Regions from separate parts of the Mesorhizobium sp. M0052 genome, predicted to be linked through region 2. Evidence: riboswitches for the same ligand, from Rfam matches in the RefSeq annotation. Region 2 holds a riboswitch; the other holds the start of a gene.
What was found. A riboswitch is a leader RNA that binds a small molecule or an ion and turns the genes downstream of it on or off. The one in region 2 is predicted to bind cobalamin.
Positions count from the first base shown of each region.

Region 1: it holds a riboswitch for cobalamin, as region 2 does, so the genes downstream of both, NKJ77_RS16475 (aromatic ring-hydroxylating oxygenase subunit alpha) here and NKJ77_RS12820 (CbtB domain-containing protein) in region 2, are expected to answer to the same signal.

Region 1 is NZ_JAMYUS010000011.1:28,259-32,221, forward strand. Features, by position in the region: gene NKJ77_RS16455 (ABC transporter ATP-binding protein) at 1-631, shown strand, start outside; gene NKJ77_RS16460 (DUF680 domain-containing protein) at 704-937, opposite strand; gene NKJ77_RS16465 (DUF680 domain-containing protein) at 1,009-1,212, opposite strand; gene NKJ77_RS16470 (DUF680 domain-containing protein) at 1,279-1,485, opposite strand; cobalamin riboswitch at 1,977-2,178, shown strand; gene NKJ77_RS16475 (aromatic ring-hydroxylating oxygenase subunit alpha) at 2,296-3,543, shown strand; gene NKJ77_RS16480 (FAD-binding oxidoreductase) at 3,580-3,963, shown strand, end outside.
Region 2 is NZ_JAMYUS010000008.1:82,833-86,795, forward strand. Features, by position in the region: gene NKJ77_RS12810 (aromatic ring-hydroxylating oxygenase subunit alpha) at 1-926, opposite strand, end outside; gene NKJ77_RS12815 (gamma-glutamylcyclotransferase) at 1,061-1,753, shown strand; cobalamin riboswitch at 1,821-2,015, shown strand; gene NKJ77_RS12820 (CbtB domain-containing protein) at 2,052-2,231, shown strand; gene NKJ77_RS12825 (CbtA family protein) at 2,247-3,050, shown strand; gene cobU (bifunctional adenosylcobinamide kinase/adenosylcobinamide-phosphate guanylyltransferase) at 3,043-3,555, shown strand; gene cobO (cob(I)yrinic acid a,c-diamide adenosyltransferase) at 3,557-3,963, shown strand, end outside.

The DNA of each region.
Region 1 (3,963 bases), on a different contig from region 2:
GTCGAATCTCGACGCGGCGCTGCGCGTCGCGACCCGCATCGAGATCGCCAAGCTCAAGGAATCGATGCCTGCCACGACCATGATCTACGTCACCCACGATCAGGTCGAAGCGATGACGCTCGCCGACCGCATCGTCGTGCTGAAGGATGGCCATATCGAGCAGGTCGGCACGCCGATGGACCTCTACAAGAAGCCCGGCAATCTGTTCGTTGCCCAGTTCATCGGCTCGCCGGCCATGAACATCCTGCCGGCGACAATCGACAGGACGGGCAACCCGACAATCGTCAGCCATGTCGGCGGCCGCAAGGCAACGGTGCCGATCGCAACGCCGGCGTCAGCAAAGGGTGCGGCAGTCAGCTTCGGCGTGCGGCCGGAGGATCTGTCGGCCGCCACCGGCGCGGAATATCTTTTCGAGGGCGTGGTGGACTATGTCGAGCAACTCGGCGAGGTGCAGCTTGTCTATGTCGATATCGGCCGCGCTGACCTGCCGTTGGTGACCAAGCTGCCCGGCAATGTCGAGGTCAAGCGCGGGGCAAAGCTGCGACTGACCGCGGATGCCGGGGACCTGCACATCTTCGACGCCGATGGGCACTCCTTCTCGCTCAAGCCGGTGGAAGTGAAGGCGGCTTGAGATAGCTGCGTCGTACAGGCATGAAAAAAGAGCGGCGGGCCAGGCCCGCCGCTCTTTTTTAAGCTTCGGCTGTTAGTTGTTGCCGAACCGATCCCTGTCGCTGCTCTGAGGAACGAACTTCTGTTGGTCGTTCGACGAGTTCAGCAGCTTGTAGACCGCCGACTTGGTGCCGGTCGACGAAGTGCGGGTGGTGTCGACGGCAGCGGCCGGCTGGTTGGCGCCATTGGAGCCATAATTGTCGCTGCCGGCAAAGGCAGCGCTCGAAACAGCCAGAACGGCTGCGGTGGCAAGAACGATCTTCTTCATTTTAGTCTCCTGAATTTTTCTGATGCCGCCAGCTGCAGCGGATAAGCCCGCCACGTGCTGGAAACCGGCTTTTAGCGGCCGAAAAGGTTACGGTCGGCACCGTGGGCAGGCGCCTGCTCGGCTGGAGCCGACTTCTCAACCGAAGCCGTATGGCCACTATCGGTCGACGTAATCGCAGGCTGGTTGGCGCCGTTCGAACCGTAGTTGTCGCTGCCGGCGAAAGCGCTGCCGGAGATGGCCAAAACGGCGGCGGCAGCAAGGATGATCTTTTTCATTTCAAATACTCCTGAATTTTTTGGGATCCCGAGAGCGACGGGTTAGCCGCCCTTCTTTGGTCGGGATCAGCGATTGCCGTAGAGGTCGCGGTCGGCGCCCTGAACGACAGGCTGCTTGTCAGCGTGCGCCGGCTTCTGAATGGAAGCCGTATACGAGCTGTCGACCGAGACGGCTGGCTGGTTCGCACCATTGGAACCGTAATTGTCGCTACCGGCGAAGGCGCTGCCGGTGATCGCCAAAACGGCTGCGGCAGTGAGGATGATCTTTTTCATTTTTAGTACTCCAGTTTGTCTGTCCGTCTAGCGGCGTGTCTTGGGAGGAATTCGCGTCGTTCGGACAGCCCCGATGTGGGAAAGCCATAGGCTGGTTTCCAATCACGAAGTTGTTCCGTGTGGACCACGGTCCTGCACCTTGAAATTGTGCCAGGAAGTTCCTCTATGGTCATTTATCGCATTGTTTTCAGTTGCTTATGTCGAACCGAGTGGTTCGCTCCGGTGTCGGTTTCCGGGCCGTCGTTCACACCATCCTGCACGCATTGTCAACAGAAACGAACCGTTCGGTTCGATTAGAGATTGCTAGTAACTTTTCGATACCGTTGAGCCCTTTTTGCCCCCGATCGGAACTGGATCCGCAGCGATTCGGCGATGATAGCGCCGCAAGACAGGATCTCAGCCCTTCGGTGGTCGGCGGGGCGTATGCCGCGCGTGTCGCGCCGCATGGATATGATGTCGCTTTCATGCCGACGTCGCGATCGCTGCCGTGATTAGATGATCGCATCTCAGGTGCCGCTTCGTGACGACGCAGCGGAGAATTGGGAAGCCGGTCAGAATCCGGCGCTGCCCCCGCAACGGTGGTGGAGTTGAAGTCGCAACGGGAGACCACTGGGCAGCAGCCTGGGAAGGTGTCGCGATGGTCCGCAAGGACAACTCCAGAGCCCGGAAACCAGCCCGAGATGCCTAGACTCGACTGATCGCGGTGGGCGGTCAAGAGGTGGATAGTGCATGTCCGGCGCCGCGCCGGCCTGCGTCCGATCCTTCCTCCATCACCACCAAGTTCAGTCCTTAAACCACGAGGACAGAACTATGGATACGCGCAACGACATGCTGAGGCTCCTGAACGGCCGCAAGCAAGGCTTTTCGCTGGAACAGCCCTTCTACACCGACCCGGACTATTTCAAGCTCGACATGGAGCTTATCTGGTATCGCGACTGGCTGTTCATCGGCCATGATTGCGAACTGCCGAAGCCCGGCAGCTATATCACCGTGCAGATCGGCGGTTATCCGGTGGTGCTGGTCCGCGACCAGAAGGGCAACATCAACGCCTTCCACAATTCCTGCCGCCATCGCGGCAGCCGTGTCTGCAACACTGAGAAGGGGATGGCGGCAAAGCTTGTCTGCCCTTATCACCAGTGGACCTACGAGCTTGACGGCCGGCTGCTGTTTGCCCGCCAGATGGCCGACGGTTTCGACAAGAGCCAGTTCGGCCTGAAGCCCGTCGCTTGCGAGAGCGTCGGCGGTTACATCTTCATCTGCCTGGCGAAAGAACCTGCCGACTTTGCGCCGATGCGCGCCATGATAGAGCCCTACCTCAAGCCGCACAGGCTGAATGAAGCCAAGGTCGCATTCGAGAGCACCATCATCGAGAAGGGCAACTGGAAGCTGGTCTGGGAAAACAACCGCGAATGCTATCACTGCGCCGGCAATCATCCGGAGCTGTGCAAGACATTCCCCGAAGCGCCGACGGTGACCGGCGTGCAGGGCGCCGACAGCGATCCGGAGATGCTGGCGCACTGGGCGAAATGTGAGGCGGCGGGCCTGCCGAGCAAGTTCCGCATCGATCCGGCCGGGCAATACCGCGCCACCCGCGCGCCGCTGCTGCGCGATGCCGTCAGCTACACGATGTCGGGAAAGCGCGCGGTGACGAAGAACCTGTCCGACACTGTTGCCGCCGACCGCATCGGCACCTTAATGCACTACCACTATCCGACGACCTGGAACCACATCCTGATCGACCATGCGGTCACCTTCCGGGTGCTGCCGATCAGCGCCACCGAAACCGCGGTGACGACCAAGTGGCTGGTGCACAAGGATGCGGTCGAGGGCGTCGACTACAACCTTGAAGAGCTCACCCACGTCTGGACCGAGACCAACGACCAGGACCGCCGCATCGTCGAGGAAAACGCCTTCGGCATCCTGTCGCCGGCCTATGAGCCCGGCCCCTATTCGGAGCTGCATGAGGGCGGCGTGATCCAGTTCGTCGAATGGTACGCGGCCTTCATCGGCCCGCGCCTTGCCGAAGGCGGCCGGCCGGCGCTGCGCAGCGTCGCGTGAGCTGGAGCAGGCGAGGAAGGACCGGAGGATGATGCGATGACGGATCTTGGGCTCTATCGCCATCTTGACCAGATGGCGCCGTGGAACGACAGGCTGCAGGTGCTGGAAGTGACCGGCGTCAGCGACGAGGCGCCCGACGTCAAGACCTTCACCTTCCGCTCCGACAACCAGACCTGGTTCCGCTACAAGCCGGGCCAGTTCTTGACGCTGGAACTGCCGACACCGGACGGGCCACTGATGCGCACCTATACGCTGTCGTCGTCGCCATCGCGGCCGTTTTCGATCGCGGTGACGGTCAAGGCGCAGGCCGGCAGCATCGGCACGCGCTGGATGTTCGACCATCTGGTGCCCGGTTCGCATGTCAAGGCCTACGGACCGGCCGGCGACTTCTCGTTGCACAGCCACCCGGCGGCCAAATAC
Region 2 (3,963 bases):
CCGAGCGGCATCAGTCGCACCGTCCTGACATAATCGACATGGCCGACGATGAACATCGAGGGCAGGCTGGTGGCATAGGTCTGTCCGGCCGCACGCTCGGCTGGCGTCAGGCCCGGGAAGACCGGGCCATGGGCATGTCCGTCGCGCGACCAGGTCTCGGCGCCGGCGCGCAGGCCACCCGAAAACTCCGGTGCGTCATTGTCGGCATGGCGGACCCAGTCGGGGTCGTCGTGCCGGCTCATCAGGCCGCGGCCGTATATCGGCACCAGCCGAGACAGGTCCTTGTGGACGCCTGGGCAATGCAGGCACTCGTTGAAGTTCTCCCAGAAGATTTTCCAGTTGCAGTTCATCACCTTGCGCAGGACATGGCCTGATACCAGCGTTTCCAGCGGCCAGTTGGCGAGGTCGCCGGATGCGGGATCGAAGGAGGTCTCGGCGGAGCCGGCCGTCGCCTGCTGAAGGTTCACAAAGACAAAGCCGCGCCACACCGACAGCGCCACCCGGTAGAGCGGATGATCTGCCTTGTCGAAACCATCTGGCAGCGATTTCGAGGGAACGCGCACGAGATCGCCGCGCAGCGAGTAGGACCAGGCATGGTAGGGGCAAGTGATGAGCCGCGCTTTCAGCCGGCCCTCGCTTTCCTGGCAAAGCTGCGAGCCGCGATGCCGGCAGGTGTTGTGGAAGGCGCGCAACTCGCCGGTGTCGTCGCGCAGCACGACGATTTCCTGCGTGCCGGCGCGGAATGTCCTGAATGCCAAAGGCTGGGCAAGATCGGCCTCGCGGCAGACGAGCAGCCAGCTTTTGTACCAGATGGCCTCGAGATCGCGCTGGTAAGCCTCGCTATCCCAATAGGCCGATGACGGTAGCGTCGGTTCGGCCCGGCTCAGGCCGTTATAGGGGTCGCGCTCGCTCGGGTTGGGATGCATGGCTGGCTTCCTATGAAGCGTCAGCCGACACCCCGGCAAATCGTTTGTCAATCAGAGTGCCGCATTGCCGGTTGCAGGCGCGGCGCATAATCATGTCGTGGACATGGGACATTCGGAATTGGGGGGATTCGGACGTGGCCGCACGACAGATGTCGCTTACGCCGGAGCTGGTCGCGCGCTGCTGGCGCGAGATCAGGGACCCCGGGCCTGATCCGGACGCGATGCATCTCGATGAAGCCGACTATGACGCGCTTCTGGATGAATTGCAGGTCGAACTCCCGGATAGCGAACCGCTATGGCTGTTCGGCTATGGATCGCTGATCTGGAAACCGGAAATAGATTATGTCGAGGACCGCGTTGCGCTGGCGCGCGGCTGGCATCGGTCCTTTTGCATGAACATGACGCGCTGGCGCGGCACCAAGGTCAGCCCCGGCCTGATGATGGCGCTGGACCGTGGCGGACAATGCAAGGGCGTCGCCTTTCGGCTGACCGACAATAACCGGCGCGAGCAGTTGGGCCGGCTTTTCCGGCGCGAAGTCACGCTGAAGCCGACAAGCTACCGGCCGCGCATGCTGAAGCTTGCAAGCGAGGCCGGACCGCTCAGGGCATTGGCCTTCGTGATCAACCGCAACGGCCTGACCTATTCCGGCCCGCTCGACGAAGGCAAGATCGTCGAAAGGCTGGCCACGTCCTGCGGGCACTGGGGATCGGGCGCCGACTATCTCTACAACACGGTGAAAAACCTTGAAGAGCGCGGCATTCACGATCGCCATCTGTGGCGGCTGCAGCGGCTGGTTGCCGAGCGGATCACCGCGTTGAACCCGTAACGCCGCATGGCGCATTCGCGCTGTTGGCCGGCGGAATTTGGTTTGCCGGATGCGGCCGTTTCAGCCTATAGTCATGCATGTCGTCGGTTCCGTTAGGGACCAAGAGGGAATGCGGTGAGGGCTGACTTGTTGCCCAATGCCGTGGCTGCCCCCGCAACTGTGTGCGGTAGTCCTCTCCAAGCCACTGAGGATTTTTCCTCGGGAAGGTGGGGAAGGGCGCTGATCCGCGAGCCAGGAGACCTGCCGGCGACAGGGAACTGACTTCGATGCCCTCGGGTGGAGGGCGAAAGGACAAGATATGAATACCGCTTCCGTCTCCCTCGGCGCATCCGTCTCCTCGCAGTCGCGCTTCATGCAGCTCGTGCTTAGCGCGTTTCTGGGCATTTTCGTCGTCGGCGTTGTCGGTTTCTCGCATATCGATGCGGTCCACAATGCGGCGCACGACTATCGCCATTCGATGGCGTTTCCCTGCCACTGACGAGGATCTGACATCATGAACCTGTTTCGCAACGTCGTGTTCATCGCGGCGATCGCAGGGCTCGTGGCGGGTGTCGCTCTCGCCTGCATGCAGGCCTACGCCACCGTGCCGCTGATCCTCAAGGCGGAGGTCTACGAAAAGGCTGGTGGCGGCCATGAGCATCAGCATGCCGCGGCGCCCGCCGCCAACGCTGCGGACACCGATGCCATGAGCACCGCCGCGCCGGCGGAAAATGCGGTGAGCAGCGCAGCACCGGCTGAAGCAGCCGCGCCGGCGGAGGACGAAGGCTGGGCGCCGGCCGACGGCTTCGAGCGTTTCGCCTTCAGTGTCGTCGCCAATATCGTCACCGGCATCGGCTTCGCGCTGGTCCTGGTGGCGGTTTCCGAGTTCGCCGGCGGCATCGGCAGCTGGCGCCAGGGCGTGTTCTGGGGCTTGGCCGGCTTTGCCGTGTTCACGCTGGCGCCGGGCCTCGGCCTGCCGCCGGAACTGCCGGCAATGCCGGCGGCCGATCTCATACAGCGCCAGATCTGGTGGTGGGCAACGGTGATGGCAACCGCGATCGGTCTTGCCCTTATCACCTTCCGCACGTCGGCGCCCCTGACCGTGCTCGCCGTCGTCCTGATCGTCGCCCCGCATATTGTCGGCGCGCCGCAGCCTGACAGTTTCGTAACGCCGATCCCGGAGGGCCTGCATCATCAGTTCGTGGTGGCGGTGACGCTGACCAATCTGGTGTTCTGGCTGGTGCTCGGCGCAGTTGTCGGCATAGTGCGCGCGCGCTTCACCGGCACCGCGACCAGCCTGCGCGACAGCTTTGCCTGATCGCAGTTTGACCTTCATCATCGGCGGTGCGCGCTCCGGCAAGAGCGCGCATGCCGAAACTTTGGCAACGGCGTTGCCGCCCCCATGGGCCTATATCGCCACCGCGCAAGCCTATGACGGCGAAATGCGCGAGCGCATCGCGCAGCACCGCTCGCGCCGCGGCGAGGGATGGGCGACCATCGATGCCCCGCTTGATCTTGCCGGTGCGCTCGAGGCATTGCCGGACAACCAGCCGGTGCTTGTCGACTGCCTGACGCTTTGGCTAACCAATCATATGCTGGCCGATCATGATCTGGAGGGGGAGTGCCGGCGGCTGGCCGATGTGCTTTCGCGGCCGCGCGGACCGTGGTTCGTGGTCTCCAACGAAGTCGGACAAGGCATCGTGCCCGACAATGCGCTGGCACGCCGGTTCCGCGATGCCGCCGGCCGGCTCAACCAGCAGATCGCGGTCGTAGCTGATATGGTGCTTCTGATGGTGGCGGGGCTGCCGCTCAAGGTGAAATGAGATGACCGATATCGACACAAAAGACGAAGAGCGCCATCGCGCCAAGATGGCCAAGCGCAAGGCGGTGCAGGACGCCGAGGTCGCGGAAAAGACGGTCGAGAAGGGGCTGCTGATCGTCAACACCGGACCCGGCAAGGGCAAGACCACGGCTGCCTTCGGGCTGGCGCTGCGCATGCTCGGCTATGGCAAGCGCGTCGGAATGGTCCAGTTCATCAAGGGCAAATGGCACACCGGCGAGAAGGATGCCTTCGCGGCGTTTGGCGACCGCGTCGTCTGGCACACGATGGGCGAGGGTTTCACCTGGGAGACGCAGGATCTGAAGCGCGACATTAAGGCGGCCGAAGCCGCCTGGGCCAAGGCGCTGGAACTGATCGCCGATCCCTCGATCAGCCTCGTCGTCCTCGATGA